4 regions of the Paenibacillus glufosinatiresistens genome follow, and region 4 is predicted to be linked to each of the others. Evidence: riboswitches for the same ligand, from Rfam matches in the RefSeq annotation. Region 4 holds a riboswitch; each other region holds the start of a gene.
The links. Region 4 has a riboswitch for cyclic di-GMP ahead of RBI05_RS06820 (anti-repressor SinI family protein). Riboswitches for the same ligand answer to the same signal wherever they lie in the genome.

Region 1 (5,446 bases), on a different contig from region 4:
TGAACTGTTGTTCTCAGTCAGCATCTTGCCCCATGTCATCATGTAGACCCAGCGGCTCTGCGTCTTTGCCAGCATGCCCGGATCCGGCAGCTCGCCGTTCTCGCCGATGGCGATCGGTTTGTCTCCCGCGAGTTCCAGAAGACTGTCATAGTAATATTGACGGAAATCGTTGTTATAGATATCTGCGGCCAGGATATCGACCTTATCCGCTCCCGGATAATAATCTTTATACGCCCCCGAAGACTCGTTCGGGGCGTTCGGATTCCAGACCCACAGCAGATTGTTCAGACCATGCGTTACGGTGAAACGTTCATACATGAGGTCCCAGAGCTTGGAGAATTGCTCTTTCTGACCCCACCAGAACCAGCCGCCGTTCATTTCGTGGTATGGACGCCATAAGACCGGAACGCCTTCATCGCGAAGTTCTTCCAAGTATCCGGCGACATCGTCAAGCTCTGCGATCAGGTTCTTGTATTCCGCGGTTCCCGGCGTGATATAAGCATCGAACTTATCCGGGTCGAGCGTCATATGTACATTCGTCCACTCCGGCGAGGTGCCGGGCAGATTCTGGTGAAAGGTCATGACGACAATGCCGCCGCTCTTATACCAATTCTCGGCACTCTCCACGACAGCCTGCCGCTGCTTGCGGATCGTGGCGGTGGACTGGTTGCCGATCGCACCCAGCTCATAGCCGTGAATGACCGCCGATTCACCGGTGTACATACGCAGCTTGCGGTTGAACTCATCGGGACTCTCCAGATAATCATGCTGGCCGGACAGAATGCCCTTGCCTCCAAGGTTCACCAGATAGTCGTAGAGCCGCTTCGCTTCCGGCGAAATATTCGCATTGACCGGAGACGGAGAAGGCGCCGCGGGAACGGCAGACTTACTGGTCACCTCATTGCGGCCCAGCAGCACCAGCAGCAGAATAGCGGGCAACAGCGCAGTGAATAACCGATATTTCCGACTCGTTCTCAAATCCCATCTTCCTCTCAGGTGCATATAGCTCAGTAGCCCTGCCGGTGAGAGCAGGGCATACCTGGCGGTTAAGATTTCATGCGGTCGATTGCAGGAGGATGAAATTCGACGCCCGAGAGTCCAAGAGAGGACAATCGCTTACGGCAGGAACAGCGCGCCTGCCGGAACCACTTCTTTCTTCTGGCTTGCGCTGCTCCACATCAGCGTCGCTTTGGCATCCCCCTGATTCTCATAGTATTCCACTTTCAAGTCGTACATCCGTCCTGCTTCCAGCGTAATGGTGCCATTGCGTTCCGTTCCGCTCTGTTTGACCCAGCTGTCGATTACGGCCACGCCGTTCACAAAGACGCGAATGCCGTCATCGGACCAAGTGGAGAACGTATAGGTTTCACCGTACTTCGGCTTGATCTTCCCTGTCCATCGAACGGAGAAGAAGTCCGCCGGTACGGCCGCATCCGGAGATTTCAGGCGCCAGTTGTAATCCAGAACGCTCTCCTGTCTGGACATTACAGGCGCGCCGGAAAGATTCATGTTGTTGAAATACTCGCCGAGAAGTCCGTTAACCTCCGCCGCTTCCTTCCCGTCCGCTACCGTTAATTCCCCCGCAGAGGCCGGTTTTGAAACAACTGTCACCGGTTGTTCGATTATCGAAGCCGCGAGAGCAGGGAGGGCGGCAGGAGCAGGAGCCGCCGACTGTGCCGGCGCAGGCGTACTTGTCGGCGCAGGTGTGCTTACCGGTGCAGGCGTACTTGTCGGCACAGGTGTGCTTACCGGCGCAGGCGTGCTTGTCGGCACAGGCGTGCTTGCCGGCGCAGGCGTGCTTGCCGGCGCAGGCGTGCTTGATGGTGACGATGCCGCCGGCGCGGCCAGAGAGGCAGGAGCGGCGGTCTGTACGGTAAAGAATGCGCCGGACGGAACGCTCTGCTTCGCCTGCTTGGCGCTCTGCCACATCAGGCGGAGTTTCGCATCGCCCGTATTGTCATAGTATTCCACTGTAAGATCATACAGCCGTCCCGCTTGAAGCGCGATCGTGCCGGAACGTTCCGTTCCGCTCTGGTTGTACCAGCTGTCGATTACCGTCTTGCCGTCGATACAGACCCGGATACCGTCGTCCGAGGCAGTGTAGAAGGTATACGTCTCGGAGTAGTTCGGCTTGATCTTACCCGTCCACCGGGCCGAGAAGTAATCGGACGGAACGCTGCCGCTCGCCGGGGACAGCTTGCCCCAGTTCATATCAATCTTGTCCTCTCTGCGAACCAGCACCGGCGATCCGGACAAGGTCATATTGGCATAGTACTGGGCTTGAAGACCATTGACCGTCACCGGATTCGCAACGCTCTCCGGAGCCGGTACAGCTGTCGGTGTAGCCGACGGCTTCGGGGTCGCGGTCGGTGCGGGCGCGGCAAGTGCAGGCGTTGCTGCCGGTGTCGGCGTGACTGTTGGTGTCGGCATTGCTGCCGGTGTCGGCGTGGCTGCCGGTTTTGCAGCCAGCGCGGCCTCGGCCACATTTATATATTCGTCCCGCGTCAGCGTATAGCTGTGATTCATAAAGTTCTTGATCGTTGACGCAGTGTTTTTTTCGTTCAGCAATTTGCCCCAGTTCATCATGAATACATATTTGTTCTGGGAGGCGGACAGTACGGACGGATCGGGCATTTCCCCGTTCTCGCCAATGGCAACCGGCTTGCCGTTCGCCAGGCTGACCAGACTGTTGTAGTAGTTCTGCTTGAAATCATTGTCGTAAATATCAAGGGCCAGAATATCGACCTTGTCCGCGCCCGGATAGGTCTTCTCGATCGGATCGGACCAGGCGTTCGGCGCGTTCGGGCTCCAGACCCACAGCAGATTGTTCAGGCCGTGGTAATTAACGAAACGGTCATACATGATATTCCACAGGGCGGCAAAGTTGCTCTTCTGTCCCCACCAGAACCAGCCTCCGTTCATCTCATGATACGGACGCCACAGGACAGGAACGCCGGCATCGCGGAGGCTCTTCAGCGATACGGCTGCTGTGTCCAGGTCGGCGATCAGGCTGTTGTACTGACTCGTGCCTGGCGTTACATATTTATTGAATTCGGTCTGGCTGATCGACTTCTGGACATTGCCCCAGTCATTGCTGGTACCCGGAAGCTTCTCGTGAAAGGTCATGGCGACAATGCCGCCCTTCTTATACGTCTGTGTCGCGCTCCAGACGATGTTCTTGCGCTGGGCCGCCGCCGCGGCTTCGCTCTGGCCGGAAATGGCGCCGAGCTCATAGCCGTGCAGCGCGGCGAACTGGCCGCTGCTGCTCTGCAGCTTGTTCAGGTATTCATCGGGGCTCTCGAAATAATCGTGCTGGCCGCTCAGAATTCCTTTGCCGGAGATGGCGTTCAGGTAGCTGAGCAGTTTCACTGCGGCGGGGGATGCAGCGGAGTTGACCGGGTCCTGCGACGATGCGGCCCAGGCTCTTCCCGGGCTTGCCGGCGAGACCGGCAGCATGGACAGCAGCAGGACGATCGACAGCAGGGCAACGGACAGACGACGAGTACGGTAAGACTTCATTTCACTCTTCCTTTCGGTAACCAGGCTGTCTTCTTATAGAGAAGACCCTTGGCTTTGCGTCCCTACCTCGCGATAGGTTTGCCTTTTCGTTGTGGAAGGAGAATCCCTTCTTACCGTACTTATCGACAATCTTTTCGACCGCTTGAACCCTTCACGAACATACCAAGCCAAAATTGAATCTTAAGCCCTGTTTGAACGTTCTCCAAATCGGTTAAATTAGTTAGTTTGGTCTAAGAGATGAACTGTTGGAGTTCAATGTCTTCCCAGTCCAGCGTAATCCGGATATTGTCTTCTTCGACAAGCTCCGAGCCTCTCTGCACCTCGATCAGCTCGACGTCGGTCAGAGCCAGAATGCTGTGCTTGGTCCCCTCCGGGATGCGGACGACATCGCCTGCGCGGACCGTATGCATCCGCTCGTTGAGAATCACGCTCGCTTCTCCGCTGACAATCGTCCAGATCTCGCTCCGTTTGCGGTGCAGCTGGTAGCTGATGTTTTTGCCTTCCCCGATAAAAATCCGCTTCGTCAGCACTTCGCTGCCTTCGTCGTATTTGACATAATCAATGACGCGGTAGTGTCCCCAGCGCCGCTCTTCGTACATGGGACGCTGCTCGCTGCCCTTCAGCACTTCCTTGATTCGCGGACTCTCGGACTTGGAAGTGACCAGAATACCATCGGGGCTTGCCGCTACAATCAGATCCTTGGCGCCGATCACGGTGATCGGGATATCCAGTTCATTGATGAGGCAGCTGGATGCGGAATCCTCCGTCAGCAGGCCCCGGCCAAGCTGATTGCTCGCCATCTCCTCAGTCAGCGTATTCCAGGTGCCGAGATCCTTCCAGAAGCCGTCGTACGGGCGAACCACGATATTCTCTTCCTTCTCGACCACTTCGTAATCGAAGCTGATGGACGGCAGCAGCTTATACTGCTTCTGCATCTCCTCGTAGTTGAGCGGAAGGCCCTTGCTCTGGAGGATATCCAGCAGATACCCGAGTTTAAAAGCAAAGACGCCGCAGTTCCACAGCGCGCCCTGCCCGATCAGCTCTTCGGCCTGCGCGCGTTCCGGCTTCTCCTGGAAGTGGCTAACTCTCCGGTAGGCGTCGTCGGCCGTGCCCTCGGATACGGGGATAATGTAGCCGTATTTCTCGGAGGCGAGCTCCGGAACCACCCCCATCAGCGCCAGGTTGGCTCCGCTGGTGTCCATCGTCTGCTGGAGGCTTGCCACCGTCTCGAAGAAGGAAGCCTCGACGTATGGATCCACGGGAAGAATCGCCACGGTCTCATCCGGCATCACGCCGGCCACCGAGTACAGATAAGAAGCGGTCAATGCGATGGCAGGGAAGGTATCCCGGCGCTCCGGTTCGACTATGATCGGCACCTCCGGCCCGAGCTGGCTCTGAATCATCTCCACCTGCCCGCGCCCCGTCGCCAGGAAGGAATGCTCTGCGAGTCCCGTCTCGGCAAGCTGGCGCCAGACGCGCTGCACCATCGATTCGGGCTCGCCCTGCGGACTGCGCAGCACCTTAAGGAATTGTTTGGACCTGGAGTCGTTGGACAGGGGCCACAGCCGTTTTCCCGAACCGCCAGACAAAAGTACCAGTTTCATAAGTGAACCCTCCCCTTGGAATATGTGAATGCGGATAAATTACAGCGCGGTTGCCATCGGCGAGTAGCCGCTGAGACCGCCGAGCGACGGACGGCCGACGGAATGATACTCCAGGCCGGTGCCTTCGATCTGCGCTTTGGTATACAGGTTGCGGCCGTCGATCAGGATCGGGCGGCGCATGGTGGAGGCCATCTTGGCCAGGTCAATATCCTTGAAGACACTCCAGTCGGTCAGCAGCGTCACGGCATCGCTGCCCTCCGCCGCTTCTTCCGGAAGGGTGCACCAGCGGATCTGCGGATGGTCATACTGCTTGCGGAAGTTGT
Region 2 (5,446 bases), on a different contig from region 4:
GGGCACGCCTTCGGGCGACTGCGATCAAGTCTCCTTTGAAATCTGGGGACAGGAGTTCATGGCCATCAGCGGGGGACCTCATTTCCGGTTCAACCCGTCGGTGTCCTTCTTCGTGAACTTTGATCCTTCGCGCGACAAGAACGCCGCCCGGAAGCTGGATGAGGTCTGGGACCGGTTATCCGAGGGCGGACAAGCCCTCATGCCGCTGGGCAAGTATCCGTTCAGCGAGCGGTACGGCTGGATTCAGGACAAGTACGGCTTGTCCTGGCAGCTGATTCTGACGAATCCGGAAGGCGAGGAGCGGCCGGCTATTTTGCCTGCTCTAACGTTTGTAGGAGAGGTATGCGGCAGGGCGGAAGAGGCCATGTCTCTCTATGTTTCGGTATTCGGCAATTCGCGGCAGGGAATGCTTGTCCGCTATCCGGAAGGCTCGGGACCCGATCGGGCGGGGACGATCCTGTTCTCCGACTTCAGGCTGGAGAATCTGTGGTTCACCGCCATGGACAGCGCGCATGATCATCGGTTCCAGTTCGATGGAGGCGTCTCTTTTATGGTGAAATGCCATACGCAAGAAGAGATCGATCATTATTGGGAGAGGCTGTCTGCGGTTCCCGAAGCCGAACAGTGCGGCTGGCTGACCGACCAGTTCGGCGTATCGTGGCAGATTGTTCCGGCCGATATAGGCGAGCTGCTGGAGAAGGGGACGCCGGAGCAAGCGGCGCGTGTAACGAAGGCTTTTATGAACATGAAGAAATTCGACCTGGCGGCCTTGCAACAGGCTTATAGGGGCGAATGAGCGGTATCTGACGACTCTGTAAATAAAAATAAAAGGGGAGTTGTCAATGCTCCCCAGATGTGTTATAGTTAGTTTATTGAAATTTCGACCTGAACTCACATATTGTAGAGGGTTATGATTTTGATTTTATAACCTTGTACAATATGTGATTTTTTTTAGGAATTTTAAGATCATGTAAATAATATCGTGGAGGTAATGAATAATGGAAACAGGAACAGTAAAGTGGTTTAACGCAGACAAGGGCTTTGGCTTTATCGAGGTAGAAGGCGGAAATGACGTATTCGTACATTTCAGCGCTATCGTTGGTGACGGATTCAAATCGCTGGACGAAGGACAGCGCGTTGAATTCAACGTGGTTCAAGGCAACCGCGGCCCGCAGGCCGAGAATGTTGTTAAACTGTAAATAGCTGACCGAGAGCCCCAATCCTAGCATTGGGGCTTTTTTTTCGCTCCTGATTCCACCAGAGAAAGAAGGATGCTGCATGTACTATTCACGGAAAAGATTGATGGCGGATCTTCCAGAAGAGATGACGGCCATATGGTCCTGCACCAATGAAGAGTGCAACGGATGGATGAGAGACAATTTCGTTTTTTCGATTCAGCCGGTCTGCGGCCAATGTCAGGCTCTCATGGAGAAGAGTGAAAAGATGCTGCCTGTCGTAACGAACACCAGTCCTAATCAGGTTAAACGCTGATTAAAGGATGCGGAGAGCGCCTTAACCCTGTAAGCCGAGCATCGCCTGCGTGAACTTCCCGCGGACGGTGACTCGGCTTTTTTGCCGGCAGGCTGTGAGTCTTATGGCCCAAGCGTACCGAAGGCGGCTGACAACTGCCTATATGAATCGTCACAATCCTTTCAGAAATGCGAAAGATAGGGGCTGTCCGAGTCTAAATCGAAACTCCCGGAAGACCGATATACAAGAGTAGAAACGCTTGCTGGATAGCTTGCTGAACGTGCCCGATTCGCATTGAAATTCTCCCCTGTCCGAACCCTTTTTCCTGCCGTTCTTCCGGTACGCGGCAAGCCGCCGCAGCGATTCCTCGCAAGATGCCGTCCGTCGTCCTTTATTTGCTTCACCCTATATTGTGACAAAGGCAAACCTGCCGAAAGGCAGGGACGCAAAGCCATAGGGCCTTCTTCGCTCTGCTAAGCTCCGCTTGAAGGGACGCAGGACGAAGGTGGCAGCCGCGCTGCCGGAAAAAGAGTGATTTCTGCCTGAAATCAAATCGGTTCCAATCAAGCAGACTCACTTGGGGGAAGAGCTTTTTGAACGTATGCCGCCGATTTAGACCCGCCGTTTGATAAAAGTAATTCCTCCTCCGCCCATTCGGGCGCCGCTGACCTATCCCAAGGCAGCGGCGGCGATCAGGGAACTATTTTAACGGAGGAGAAATACCATGACTTCATGGAACAGACCTGATGGCAACACCCGCAATATCTGCAATGACCGCCAAGAAGCTTCAACTCCTGTCCCCGCCCGGCGCAGCCGGCCGCGCAGCAAGCTGCTGTCCAGAGCAGGTTCCGCCCTCGCGGCGCTCGCCCTGATTCTCGGCGGACCGGCCCTCTCCATGGGACCTGTATATGCCGAGCAGCAGCCCGCAAGCGCTTCAACCGCCGCCGGCATCACAATCACGCCATCGGCTTCTCCGGCGCTTAAGGCTGCCGTCACGCAAGCAGTGTATGCTCCGCAGGCTGGTGCCGCCGCTCTTGCCGCCGCTGCTCCGCAGGGCAAGCTCTGGGAGATCGGCAAGCATGACGGAAGCTCCGCCGAATTTGCCGACTTCAAGCCGATGACGGCGGTCTACTCCACCTATGCCTCCGACCCGGCTGCGCCGGACTGGAAAGCTTTTCCCAAAGGAATGAAGGCCAGCGTCAACAAGACGCTCTCCATCGGCTACAAGCTGGATGCGCTGCCGGCGTATGGCGCGGAGCTGGATGTGCACATTCTGAATGCCTATATGTCGGTTCCCCAGATGGCCGTGTACTCCAACGGAAGATTGGCGGGCATGCTGCAGATTGCCGGGACCTCGGGCAGCGGCGGCGCCAATCCTTACCGCGATGAATACCGGCTGTATATTCCGGTGGAGCTGCTGAAGAGCGGGAGCAACGAGCTCAAGCTGGAGGTCTATGCCGGCTCCTATGCCGGCACATCCGGTGACGCCTATCTCTGGTACGAGTGGGACGAGCTGTCGCTGACCGCTCTGGAGGCCCCGGCCGCCGAGCCGATTCATGGCCGGTATGTCCACCTCGGAACCGCGATTACGAACGGGTTTGCTATGAACGACAACGTGACCCGGCTGCTGCCGGATCTGACCGAATGGCTCGGTTCCGCCTACAGCGGCAATATGATGCGGGTCCCTGCCTGGTCCGATACGCGCAACCAGTGGCAGGACGGCCTCGGAGCGTATTTGCAGACGCTAAAGGACCTGAATCTCCAGCCGGTGGTGGGCATGATCGGCTCCAACTATATGGGCAGCACCGAGATGCTTGCCGGACATGTGTCCGAGGAGATCAAGACGTATATCCGCCAGTTCATGGCCTCCTACGGTTCGTCTTTCGCTTACCTGGAGCTGGATAACGAGCCGGGCGTATTCAATCACAACCAAGCATCCCTGGTGGAACTGGCGCAATTCCTCCAATCCCAGAAGGCCGCTTATCCCCAGTTAAAAATCGTTGCCCCCGGCTGGGCCTACTGGCCCTCCAAAGGCACTCCCTACGGCTGGGAGCGCGATCCCGCCCAGCGGAGACCGATTGAAGCCCTGTCCGATCTGACGAACGGCCACAGCTACGGGCTGTCCGGCCTTACGCAGGGCCGGGGCGGCTCCCTGAACGAGAACCTGTTGTCCTACAACGGGGGCACCGAGGAAGGTCTGCCCAAGGAAATGATGATGACGGAGACGGGCGCCAACGATCTGCATGCCGACAACAGCAAGTTCGGCGCTACCGCTTACAAATACGCCGCGGCATTCGACCGGGAGCTGCGCGCCGACATCGGCTATGCCGACCATATGATGCAGCACACCGCCTTCGATACGGCCAATCCGAACTATGCGCTCTTTGCCCAGCCTGCCAACTGGAGCACCCACCGCGCTGCGGATACGGCGGCCTGGTCGGCGAATGCGGCTGAGGGCGGGGAGACGCGGCTGCGAACCTTCCGCAGGCTGGCGGCTGCCTATGCGACGCACGGATCGCCCCTGGCCTACTCCTTCCTGAGCGGCGATGAATCAGCCGGGCGCAAAATCTATGTCCGCGCTGTAGACACCCGGGCCCTGGGCGCTTCAAACATCGGCGCTTCGGCGGACAAGCGGATTGTCAGCATCGTCAATTTCGAGCCGGCCGGGACCCCGGCACGGCGGGTTGCGGTCCGGATTATGCTCCCGGATAACGCCGCCTACCGGGTAGAGCAGTACCGGGACGGCAAAACGCTGGGGGCAGCTTACTCTTCCTATGAACGCACGGCATCGCCGTATATGGATGTAGATCTGAATGTGGCCGCAGGCGAAGCGGTGCAGCTGTACCTGACGCCGAAGGAGACGCAGGCTCCGGCACAGCCGGTCATTGCCGGCGCCGCCATGGCGACCTGGAATACCGCAGTCATCCAGTGGGGCGAGGCGGCCGACAACCGCAAAACAACCGGCTACGTGCTGTACCGCGACGGGGCCGAGCTGGCCGTCCTTCCCGCTGCCGTGACACGCTATACGGATACCTCGGTCGCCTATGACCATACCTATGCCTACACCGTCCGGGCGTTTGACGATTCCGGCAACAGCTCGGCGGCGAGCAGCCCGGCCACGCTGGCCGTGCCGGATATGCCGGTAACGCCGGGCGGACCGCTCTATGAGGCCGAGAAGGGCAAGCTCGGCGGCATCGCCAAGACGGCAGCCGACGCCGCGGCTTCTTCCCAAGGCTATGTCCGGGATATGCACGGCAGCGGAGCAAGCGTCAGCATTATCAACATCATGCCGGGTGCGGGCGATTATTCGGTTCGCATCGGGTACGCCACCGCGGCGGACGCTACGCTGAACCTGTACGTCAACGACAAGCTGATCCGCAAGCTGACCTTTGCCTCGACCGGCAAGTCGTCGGGCGCGGGCGCTTACAAGAGCATTGCCACCGAAGTGACGCTGACCGACGGGCCCAATACCGTGATGCTGCGTCATGACAGCGGCAACACCGGCGGAGTCAACCTCGATTTTATCGAGCTGACGCCGAAGCAGGGACTGCCCTCCACCGAGACCGGCTGGCGCGATTATGCGTTCAGTGACGAAGGGATCTTTTACTCGGCCGGCATTGCAACCAATGAGAACGGAAGCTGGAATGAGACCGAGAGCTCCGGCGAGATCGCTTCCTTCAGCTTCACCGGCACCGGCGTGCGCTGGCTGTCCAATGTCCAGAGCAATATGGGCACGGCGCAGGTCTATATCGACAACGTCGCGAAGGGCATCATCGACCTGACCTCAGCGAACCTCGAAGGCTACAGCAAAGTCGTCTACGAAGTCAAAAACCTGACCGATGCTCCCCACTCGCTGCGGATCGTCTCATTGGAAGGCAAAGTAACCTTCAACCGGTTCAGCGTTAACGGCCAGGAGCAGACTTTGAGAGCGGCGCAGTAGTCTATAAACAAGTTCGAGCGGCAGTACCGGGAGCGA
Region 3 (5,446 bases), 250 kb from region 4:
GAATGAATCCGCTCGACTTGCATGTATTAGGCACGCCGCCAGCGTTCGTCCTGAGCCAGGATCAAACTCTCCATAAAAGGCTCGACCTTCGTCGAGCTGAACGTCTGAAAGGTATCAATCTCGGCTGAGCCGATCCTTTCGGACGAACAAGTTCGTTTGACTTGCTCATAAGATGAATCTGACGAGATGTTACTCTCGATTAATACTCACTCGTTGTTCAGTTTTCAAAGATCAAACCGTCTTCATCGCCGATGCTCGTTCGCACCAGCAACTCTTATACTATATCACGTCCGACCGTTTTGTGCAAGCACTTTTTTTGATCTTGTTTCATTCGATCGATTCAGGATCAATCGGCCGGAATAAGAATATACCATGCCCACTAACTGAATGCAACCCTTTTTCGTAAATTATTTAATTACATTAAATTCCTAAGATTCGCGTTATACAAAAAAGGACAACCCCCTCTTCCATGGGCTTGTCCTTGATTTCATTCATTATTCAGCATCTTCACTATTCAGAAGATTAATAAACCTTAGCCGGTGCGTACTTGCTGCTGCTCTTGGCCAGCGCGACGCTCTTCTTGCTCTTGGCAAGCCCGGCGTCTACGGTCGTATCAATCGTGATCCATTTGCCGCCGACCATGACTTCGTTCCAGGCATGATATTCTTTCACATAATCGCTGCTACCCATCACGAGTTTGGTCGGAACGCCTACGCTGCGGAGCATCGCGGCGAACAAAGCCGAGTAGTCATAGCAGATTCCCTTCTTGCTGCTCAGTGTATTCTCGATGTTGGGGATATAGTCAGCCGGCAGGTTGGCGGCCAGCGTGTAGTCGTATTTAATATTGTCTACTACGTAGTTATAGATCAGTTTCACCTTGTCCATGTCTGTCGAAGCATTCTTCGTCAGTTCCTTCGCGATCTGAATAGATTTGTCGGTGGCATCCCATTTGATGTTCTGTACCGAGCCGAGATAGGCCGCATTCGGATTGGACAGGGAGAGGGACACCGTCTCGGAGAAGATCAATTTGTATTTGTTGCCGCTTGTGTTCTCCAGTACGGAGACTTGATACGAGCCATTTCCCTGCTGAAGCGGGAACCATTCCTCGGAATCGCTCGGCAGTGTGTAGTTATAGCTCTTGCCGTCTTTGGTTATCATAACTTTCGTTCGGACGGACGGGGTAACATCATATTGGACGCCGACAACTCCCTGACTCACCTTGGAAGTATCCATCCAGTCGGCGGAGGCTTGGACAGAGGACGGGACGAACGGGAGAGCGCTGAGGCCGATAACGCCTGCGAGCAGCACGCTGTACCACTTCTTATTCATTTGATAAAACTCCTTTCGGCAACTGGCTGCCACCCCTTGCGGGAAAGGCCCTGTAGCTTTGCGTCCCTGCCTTTCGACAGGTTTGCTATTATCGTTGCAGCCTTATCTAAACAACAAAAAAAGCCTCTTCATTCGGTAGCTGGCTGCCACCCCTTGCGGGAAAGGCCCTGTAGCTTTGCGTCCCTGCCTTTCGACAGGTTTGCCGTTATCGTGTTTAGCTTTTCTGTTAATAGATTACCATATTTGCAGAGCTCGTTCAATAGTTTCGAGCAACAAAACTTCCAAATTTTAATATTTTTTTCGTAAAAACCCGGCTGAACTTTACTGCATTAAGGCATTTTGGCATGGATGATAAGTCTGTGGGTGGGATTAATCATTGGATCGCAGGTTATCAGAGTAAGCATGGAGTCCTGGCCCCGGTCTTCCAACACTCTAAGATCGGTCGGCAGCACGCGCCGGATTTCAACGACCTTATACGAATAGATCTGCCCGCGAGCTTTAACTACGATGGAATCCCCGATCTTGACCTCTCCCAGGCGGTTGAAGAGCCGCCCTTTGGTATGCGCCCGGTGCGCCGCAACGGCAGAGTTGCCGCTCTCTCCGAGCGGTGCCGTCCCGGCCACATGAGCTGCCGCATGCTTCATGTTCGCTTTGGTCGCTCCTTCAAGAATCGGGAGCTTCACTTCTATTGAAGGGATCTCGATCACCCCGATGGCATGCTCCTCGGATGCCGCTTCGGGAGATGCCTCCGGCTCTTCCAATTCCCCCTCCTGCAGAATCCGGGATACGGCCTCATATTTGCTTCGCAGATCGGAGCTGCCCTGCGATGGAGTTGCGGTATCGGCATCGGCAAAGCTTCTCTCCGCTTCGGCCAGGAGTCTCGCCTGCCGCCAGTCGTTATAACGCTCGTTGCCCCACGGATACAGCAAGACCAGTATTCCGGCTGCAATCAGCAGATAGGATAGTTTCCGCATTGAAGAAGCTCCTTTCTCGGTCCGCTTATTGCGAAGACGTCCGGTCGCCGACCGGCGTCCCCTTCGGCTTGACGAATACCCATTTGCGGCTGCCGAAGAAGTTGATTATGACGGTTATGAAGGTAACCGCCGCTTTGGAGAGCAGCACTTGAATCCCCAGTGTATCGGTCAGTAAACGGATCAGAACGAGGGAGAGTCCCATTACGCACAGATTCAGAATGATGAACCGCAGCAGCTGGCTGCGGTCAAACCGGTCGTTCCGGGAACTCTCCTGATCCCGAAATGTTATTTTCTTGTTCCAGATAAAGCTGTTGGCCGTGCCCGCGCTGTAGGACAGCACCTGGGCCGCGGTATAGAATAAACCCAGACTGTTCAGTACGGTGAAGACGGCAAAGTCCACTATCGTATTCAGCACGCCGACCGCATTGAATTTAAGGAATTGAATCAGATCGGCCCGTCGCTTGAACTCAGCCACGGCCGTTCTCCTCCCTTGCCTGAGCGCCGTCCTCTTCCAGAAGCTCCCGCTCTTCACCCGGCAGCCTTGCGTATCCGGTCTCCTGACGCACGATATACAGCGGTCTGCCTTTGGCCTCATCGTAGATCCGGCCGATATATTCACCGATTACCCCCAGCAGCATCAGCATAATCCCGTTGAACAGCAGATTGACGCCGACAATCGAGGCCCATCCGGGGACGGTCCGGGAAGTAAAGAGCTTCTGGAACAGCACGAAGAACAGGTACAGAAAGCTCGAAAGGGACAAGGCAAAGCCGATATAGGACGCGATCTTGAGCGGCTTGTGAGAGAAAGAGGTGATGCCGTCTAGGGCGAACCGGAGCATTTTTTTGAGCGGATACTTGGTCTCCCCGGCAAAACGTTCCTCCCGCACGTATTCCACGCTCGTCTGCTGAAAGCCTACCCAGCTCACCAGTCCGCGAACGTACCGGTTCTTCTCCTTAAGGCCGCGCAGCACGTCGGCCACCTTGCGATCAATCAGCCGGAAGTCTCCGGTATCGGTCGGGATATCGACGCTTGTCATGCTGCTGAGCAGACGGTAGTACAGCTTGGCTGTCACTTTTTTAAACGCCGTCTCGCCGTGTCGCTTCAGACGTTTGCCGTACACGACTTCATAACCCTGCTTCCACTTCGCAATCATCTCCAGAATGACTTCGGGAGGGTCCTGAAGATCCGCATCAATGACGACGATCGCCTCTCCCCGGGCGTAATCCATTCCTGCCGTAATCGCCACCTGATGACCGAAGTTCCGGGAAAAATCGATAATCTTCACCCGCGGATCGCGGTCTGCGATCTCCCTCATAATCGTCATAGTCCGGTCCCGGCTCCCGTCGTTCACGAACACCAGCTCATACGTATCGCCGCAGCAGTCCATGACTTTGGACAGCCGTTCATAGGTGTGGGCAATGACCTGTTCCTCGTTGTACATCGGAATAATGACACTGTATTTGGCATTCACCGCATTCACCACCATAAGCCTCCTATACACACAAATGATAAACAATGCGGACAGCTCCAGTCCCGGAAACTGCCCGCACGGTTATGTCCCTCTTAAAACGCAAGATCAGAATACCCAGGTCGGGAACCAGCGGAGCATAATGTCCACATAGTCTTTGGTGACCTGCATACCCGACAGAACGGGGTAGAACATCACGAACAAGACGGCGGCCGCGGCTGCATAGATACCCAGCAGCGCGTTCGTCCGCTTCGGAGCCAGCCTGCCGTCGGCAAGCTTCAGCATATATACCAGAGCCAGAATCAGGAAAGGCACCATCGCAAAATAATGATAAAGGAACGTCTGGCGCGGAACAAGCATCCAGGGAATGAATTGGGAGAAGAAGCCGATCCAGAGCACATACAGCTTCTTCTCGCCCCGCTTGATCGTCATCCACAGGGCAGCCAGCAGGGCAAAAATGCCGGTCCACCAGATCACCGGGTTGCCCATCGTCACAATGCTGCTGACCTTGCCGGCCGGCAGGCCGTCTCCGCCGCTGAAGAACCAGACCGGCCGCTTCATGAACGGCCACTGCCACCACTGCGAAGCGAACGGATGGGTCGCGGTCAGCTGGCTGTGATAATCGTACATGTTCTTCTGGGCCTCAATCAGGCCGCTGAACGTATAGCCTTGCCCTGTCACCGACAGCACCGGTATGAACGACAGGCTGTAGATGGCCGCCGGAATCAGAACGAAGAATGCCACGCAGGACCCAAGCGTAAGAACGGTGTTTCGCCAAAAGACGGCCGACGCCGACCGGCAGGCGGCGGCCAGCTCCTGATCGCCGCTCCCGCGTTCCAGCACTCCCCGGGCCGCCCGGTACTGGCGGTAGCGGTCATAGAGCGCAATGAACAGCATAACGGCAAGGCCCGCTCCTCCGTACAGCACAATCCATTTGGAGGCGACGCCGATGCCGAAGAACAGCCCGGACCAGAAGAGCGGCCAAAGCGTCTTTCGAAGCGGCACGCGGTAGAAGTCCATTGCCACGTACCGCTGCATGAAGTAGAACATCAGAATAATGAAGAACACGCCGTAGACATCAATGGTGGAGATTCGCGTCTGGGTAAAATGCATGAAGTCCAGCGCGAACAGTCCTGCGGCCAGCGCCGCGTAACGGGTTCTGCCGAACAGGCGGAGCGCCATTACATAGAGCGCCGGCAGCATTGCGATACCGAACAGCGTGCCCACAATCCGCCAGCCGAACGGCGTGACGCCGAACACTTCCATCCCGGCGGCAATCAGCAGCTTGCCGAGCGGCGGGTGGGTGTTCTCGTAAGGCACGATGCCGTGCATGTACTCATAAGCGGTCCGGGCATGATAGATTTCGTCAAAATAGGAACTGTTCATGTAGCCCATATGGGCCGGAACCTTGCTCTGTTCATCGAACAGCATGGCTCCCGTCCCCTTCTTGGCGGGGGAGCCGGCATCTACCGCCGATGCAACCGGCAGCGGCTCCGAGGTTCCGGGCGCATAGAAGGCCATTTCGTGCAGGAAGAATCCCGGCGAGGTCGCTGTGATCCGGACATAGCGGGCGGATGTATTCAGCACCTGTTCCTTCCAGATGAATACATTGCCGACCTCCTCATTCACGATGACCGGTCCCGACCAATTATCCCCCGTCTCGCTGAATTCCAG
Region 4 (5,446 bases):
GGCGACCAACTCCGGCCTGATCCTGATGCCGATGATGATCGGTTCCGTTATCGGTTCGCAGACCGGCGGGATTCTGACGTCCCGCACCAGCTTCCGCAACATCATGCTGATCTCCGCCGTCTGCTTCGTGGCGGGCGTCGCTACCCTGACGCAGCTCGACCCGGATATTTCGCGGCTGCTGGTCAACGTCTTCATGGCTCTGCTGGGCTTCGGCGTCGGCTTCTCCTTCTCCGTTCTGAACATGTCGGCAGTCCATCATTTCGACATCCGGCAGCGGGGATCGGCCACTTCGACCAGCACCTTCACGCGGTCGCTCGGCATGACGCTCGGCATTACCATCTTCGGCATTATCCAGCGCAACAGCTTCAGCAGCCAGCTTAAGGACGCCTTCGGCGGCGCCGATACGTCTTCCTTCGGCGATACGCGCTCGGCCCTGACGCCCGAAGCCCGGGCCAAGATTCCGGCAGCGGTGCTGGAGAAGATCACGTCGTCGCTCTCCACTTCCATCGCCCATACCTTCATGTGGGCGCTCATTCCGGCTGTAGCTGCACTCGTCTTCGTGCTGCTCATGCCCGGCGACCGGCTCAAGATTCCCGCCAAAACCGAGCCTTCTCGGTCCAGGGGCTGATCCGCCATGTCGATGAAGCTGGCGATTCTCGGTCTGCTCCTGGAGAAGAACATGCATCCTTACGAGATCGTCATGGTCATGAGAGACCGTTCGATGGACCGGATTATGAAGCTGCAGATGGGCTCGCTGTATTACGCCGTCGACAATCTGGCCAAGGACGGCTACATCGAGGCGCTGGAGACGATCCGCAGCAGCGACCGGCCGGACAAGACCGTCTATTCGATCACGGAGACGGGCAGGGCGCTGTTCGAGCAGCTCCTCACCCAGCAGCTTCGCCGGCAGGAGCTGGTTCTGCATCCCATGTATCCGGCCATCGTATTCTCCCGGCACATCGCTCCCGAGAAGATCGCTTCGCTGCTCGAGGAGCGAATCCGCGAGACCGAGCATGAGGTCAACCTTGCCTATCAGGTCTATGAAGAGCATGTCCGGACGGTCCCCCGTTCGGCGCTGCACCTGATGTACGGCCGCTATGAACATATGAAGACCGAACTGGAGTGGCTCAGACGGCTGCATCAGGACGCCCGGGAAGGACGCCTGAACGAGATCGGACAGCCGCTCGGCCCTGAACTCTAGCGTACAGCCGGTGTTTCATTTCCTCCTGCCCGGGGTATTAAGGGTCATCTTCCCAAATGGAAAGCGAGGACTTGACATGACGGAACCGAAGCCCCGCCGGACCGGACACCTCCGGGATCACCCCGAGCAGTACCCGACCGAGAGCGAGAGCCTGTTCGACCGGTTCGAGAGCGAACAGAACGTCGATCCGCTTCCGGTAGAGGATCTGACGCTCGAGCAGCAGGAGGAGAAGGACAAGGAGAGCACCAAGCAGCGGTCGTCGAGCGACCGCAATTACCATACCGGATTCTAGGCGGCCCGGCCGCTTGGAGCCGGCGCAGCACACGAACGGAACCTATCCGCAGGGCCAAGGGCCCGTCGGGTAGGTTTTTTGTCGAAATAACAGGGTCGGAACGATAAGGGGGAGCTGTCTATGTCAACATTGCCTTTGAACTGGAACAACCGGCTTGGAATCGCCGTAAGCCCCATCGTGCTTGGGACGATGGGGCTCGGCGGAGAGTGGGACCGGGAACCGGCAACAGCCGAGCAGATCAAGCAGGGGCACGAAGCGGTCGAGGCCGCGCTGTCCATCGGCGTCAACATGATCGACAGTGCGGATATCTATACCCGCGGCAAAGCGGAATCCATTCTGGGCACGGTCCTGCGGGAGCGGCCGGAGCTGCGCGAACGGCTGATTCTGCAATCCAAATGCGGCATCCGGCTGATGGAGCCGGGCGATCTGTCCAATACCTTCGATCTATCCAGATCCCATATTCTCTCCAGCGTAGACGGCATCCTGTCGCGCCTGGGCACCGAGTATCTCGATATTCTCCTGCTTCACCGGCCGGACCCGCTGATGGACCCTGAAGAGGTCGGCGAGGCGCTGCGGGAGCTGAAGGCTTCGGGCAGGGTCCGCCATTTCGGCGTATCCAATATGAGCGCCGCCCAGATCGGGCTGCTCCGCACAGGGACGGACGAGCCCTTCATCGTCAATCAGCTGCACCTCAGTCTCGGCAAGCTTGACTGGCTGGACGCCGTAGTCAGCGTCAACCGCCCCGCCTGGACGGAACATGGAATGCCGGAGGGGACGATTGAATACTGCCGCGCGAACGGCATTCAGCTCCAAGCATGGGGACCGCTTGCCCAAGGGCGGTTCAGCGGACGTTCGCTGGAAGGCGAGCCGCCGCATGTCGCCGACACGGCGGCCATGGTCGCCCGGCTGGCCGAAGAGAAGGGAACGACCCGGGAAGCCATTGTCCTCGCATGGCTGATGACGCACCCGGCCGGCATTCAGGCTGTCATCGGAACGGTCAGCCCCCGCCGAATCGAGGCCTGCCGGGGCGCTGAAGAGATTGTTCTGACCCGCCGGGAGTGGTATGACCTCTATGTCAGCTCCCGCGGCCAGCGTCTTCCCTGACCGGCGAGGCTCGGCCCCTGGCGCCTGTTCCTCGCTAATTTTGGCTTTGAGGACAGATGCAAATTTGTTATACTGGATAGGATTAAAGAGCGTATGCCCTCACTCTTAATCCACTCACTAACAAGGAGGGGCTGAATCCGCCGTGCCAGACAACATCGGACAGAACATTCAGCAGCTTCGTCTGGAGAAGGGGCTTTCCCTTTCCGAGCTTGCCGGCAAAGCTGATGTCGCCAAATCGTACCTCAGCAATGTAGAACGCAATATTCAATCCAACCCCTCGATTCAATTTATCGAAAAAATCGCCGAGGCCCTGGATGTCTCCGTCCAAAGCCTTCTCTATGGAAACTTATCCGATTCGGAAGAGGAGCCGCTCGACGCCGACTGGTTCCGCCTGATTCAGGAAGCGATGTCATCGGGGGTCAGCAAGCGGGAGTTCAAGGAATTCCTGGATTATCAGAAATGGCGGCTGGAACAAAAAGACGAGTAGCCGCGTTCAGAGGCCGGGCCCGGCCGGGATGCCGATCAGCCATCGGAGCCGAATAATGCCGCCCTGCTGTTCTTAATTGAGAACAGCAGGGCGGCATTATTCGTTCGCCCCGGTCAGCCCCGGGGCGCCCACAGCATGACCGATACTCCGATGAGGCAGATGGCTGCCCCGACCCCGTCGTAGAAATCGGGGGTTTTGCGGTCAACGAGCCAGCCCCACAGCACGGCCAGCACAATGAAGACCCCGCCGTAGGCGGCATAGACCCGTCCGAAGGAAGGGAACGACTGGAGCGTCGGAATTACTCCGTACAGGACAAGAATCAAGCCCCCGGCCGCCCCCATCCAGAGCGGTCTGCCTTCCCGCAGCCACAGCCACACCAGGTAGCCCCCGCCGATTTCGGCCAGTCCGGCCAGCACGAACAATACGATAGTCACGTCTCTTCTCCCTCCCTGACAGCGATTGCCACGTTTCGCTGACCCGGTCATCCGGGTAATGGTTCACAGATGAAATAAAAAAAGCCCGGCGCCGCGCCGCCAGGCTCTGCTGCTGCCAGATGCAGAATTACGCATTCTACATGGCCTTCAATGTTCTATCATTGAAAAAACGACGAATTTCCTCGGCGCGAATGCCCTGTTTCTTGGCTTTCAGAAGCAGGTGTACCCATTCCATGTCGAGATCTGCCGCCTGAGTTTCCACTACGTTCCCCTGGTTGGACTTGTCCAAAAAATCTCCTCCTAAGATTTCATGTCCCCAGGCAGTCCGGCTGTCGTAGCATGGTTCGCCTTAGACCCGCGACTTTGTGTCCCTGCCTTTCGGCAAGTTTACCCTTTACTGGACCCTTTAAGTTCAAGGATCTGCTTAGATCTCGAAAACTGTCTATCACTAACATTGTACAAGATAATGGCCTGAATGTGTGTCGTATTTTGGAGGTTAAGATTGCGCGGAGAGAAAAAACTTCATACCGACCAAAAACCCAGTTATGTAGATTCTTAGCAAGTAGTATATAGGTACTATAAACAAAAAATAACCTGAACTCAAGTGTTTGAAACCCCTTCCTTCAAAAAAAGTGGGAAAGTAGTCGCATTTCGGTTCAGGTCTCCGCCTGTCATTCCCGCTCATTTCCTAAGCATTATGGCCTATAAGGCAGAACTATGCCGTTTTGCGAACGGATTGGCCGAAAGTTAGAATTGATTGTACTGGGGGAAAGTTGCATTATAGGATGTGGCAAGAACCTTCGTTTCAGAGAGGCAGTATGCCTCCGGCCGGCCCGGCGGTCTCGACCCCGTCAGCCGCCGCCTTAACCGAAGGCCAGCGATGCTTCGTCTGTACCAATGTAAACGCAACCACAGCTCCGGCGGAAGCTGGAGTCATCCGTTAAGGAGGATGTATTCATGGCAGCCCAAGAGCCCTACCGCGATTCGATCTGGAGCAATTATCATGGACCCAATCTGGGGTATATTCAGGAGAAATACGAACAGTATCTTCAGGACCCCGAGACCGTTGAGCCCCGCTACCGCGAGTTGTTCACTGTCTCCGGCCCGCCTCCTCTTGGCCCGCAAGCCGCCGGAGCGCCCGAACAGATGGTTGCCGGAGACACCGCCTGGCTGCTCAAAGCGGTCCGGGCCGCGAAGCTGATTGCCAACATCCGCATTTACGGCCATCTGGCCGCCGATATTGATCCGCTGGAGCGTGAGACGCGCCATTCTCTGGCCAAAGCGATCGAGCCTTCTTCCTATGACCTTACCCGCGAGGATCTGCTCGCGCTGCCGGCTTCCCTGATCTGGGAGAACGCCCCGTCCGACGTCAAAACCGCCTGGGATGCCTACCACCGGATGCGGCAGGCCTATACGAAGACCATTGCCTATGAGTTCGGCCATGTTCACGACGAACAGGAGCTCCGCTGGCTGAACAGCCAGGCCGAGTCGCCGAGCTCGCCGGCGCCTCTGACCGCCGGCGAACGCAAGGAGCTGCTGAAGCGGCTGATCGAGGTCGAGCAGTTCGAGACTTTCCTGCACAAGACCTTCGTCGGCCAGAAGCGGTTCAGCCTGGAGGGCAACGACGTTCTGGTTCCAATGCTGGACGAGATTGTCCGGGCCGCCGCGCACGACGGCGCCGAGCACATTCTGATGGGCATGGCCCACCGGGGACGGCTGAATGTGCTGGCTCATATTCTGGGCAAGCCTTACGAAATCATTTTCTCCGAGTTCCACCACTCGCCGAACAAAGAGCTGTTCCCGTCGGAGGGCTCCATGGGCATCAATTACGGCTGGACCGGAGATGTCAAATACCACCTCGGCGCCGACCGCGCCGTCCGCGAAGGCGAGACGGTGCGTACGCGCCTGACGCTGGCCAATAACCCGAG

Region 1: another riboswitch for cyclic di-GMP. It lies ahead of RBI05_RS17300 (glycosyl hydrolase); the one in region 4 lies ahead of RBI05_RS06820 (anti-repressor SinI family protein).
Region 2: another riboswitch for cyclic di-GMP. It lies ahead of RBI05_RS12210 (polysaccharide lyase family protein); the one in region 4 lies ahead of RBI05_RS06820 (anti-repressor SinI family protein).
Region 3: another riboswitch for cyclic di-GMP. It lies ahead of RBI05_RS07870 (transglutaminase-like domain-containing protein); the one in region 4 lies ahead of RBI05_RS06820 (anti-repressor SinI family protein).

The regions. Positions count from the first base shown of each region.
Region 1 is NZ_JAVFHT010000022.1:30,301-35,746, reverse strand. Features, by position in the region: gene RBI05_RS17305 (glycosyl hydrolase) at 1-978, opposite strand, end outside; gene RBI05_RS17300 (glycosyl hydrolase) at 1,117-3,519, opposite strand; cyclic di-GMP riboswitch class I at 3,532-3,612, opposite strand; gene RBI05_RS17295 (sugar phosphate nucleotidyltransferase) at 3,750-5,123, opposite strand; gene RBI05_RS17290 (UDP-glucose dehydrogenase family protein) at 5,163-5,446, opposite strand, start outside.
Region 2 is NZ_JAVFHT010000010.1:59,578-65,023, reverse strand. Features, by position in the region: gene RBI05_RS12225 (VOC family protein) at 1-796, shown strand, start outside; gene RBI05_RS12220 (cold-shock protein) at 999-1,199, shown strand; gene RBI05_RS12215 (cold-shock protein) at 1,279-1,491, shown strand; cyclic di-GMP riboswitch class I at 1,881-1,995, shown strand; gene RBI05_RS12210 (polysaccharide lyase family protein) at 2,195-5,410, shown strand.
Region 3 is NZ_JAVFHT010000004.1:307,556-313,001, reverse strand. Features, by position in the region: partial or broken rRNA gene RBI05_RS07875 (16S ribosomal RNA) at 1-77, opposite strand, end outside; gene RBI05_RS07870 (transglutaminase-like domain-containing protein) at 523-1,329, opposite strand; cyclic di-GMP riboswitch class I at 1,344-1,426, opposite strand; cyclic di-GMP riboswitch class I at 1,461-1,543, opposite strand; gene RBI05_RS07865 (class D sortase) at 1,659-2,303, opposite strand; gene RBI05_RS07860 (GtrA family protein) at 2,329-2,778, opposite strand; gene RBI05_RS07855 (glycosyltransferase family 2 protein) at 2,771-3,775, opposite strand; gene RBI05_RS07850 (glycosyltransferase family 39 protein) at 3,881-5,446, opposite strand, start outside.
Region 4 is NZ_JAVFHT010000004.1:60,188-65,633, reverse strand. Features, by position in the region: gene RBI05_RS06850 (MDR family MFS transporter) at 1-628, shown strand, start outside; gene RBI05_RS06845 (PadR family transcriptional regulator) at 635-1,201, shown strand; gene RBI05_RS06840 (hypothetical protein) at 1,278-1,493, shown strand; gene RBI05_RS06835 (aldo/keto reductase) at 1,614-2,597, shown strand; gene RBI05_RS06830 (helix-turn-helix domain-containing protein) at 2,740-3,084, shown strand; gene RBI05_RS06825 (YnfA family protein) at 3,198-3,518, opposite strand; gene RBI05_RS06820 (anti-repressor SinI family protein) at 3,655-3,807, opposite strand; cyclic di-GMP riboswitch class I at 3,835-3,920, opposite strand; gene RBI05_RS06815 (2-oxoglutarate dehydrogenase E1 component) at 4,476-5,446, shown strand, end outside.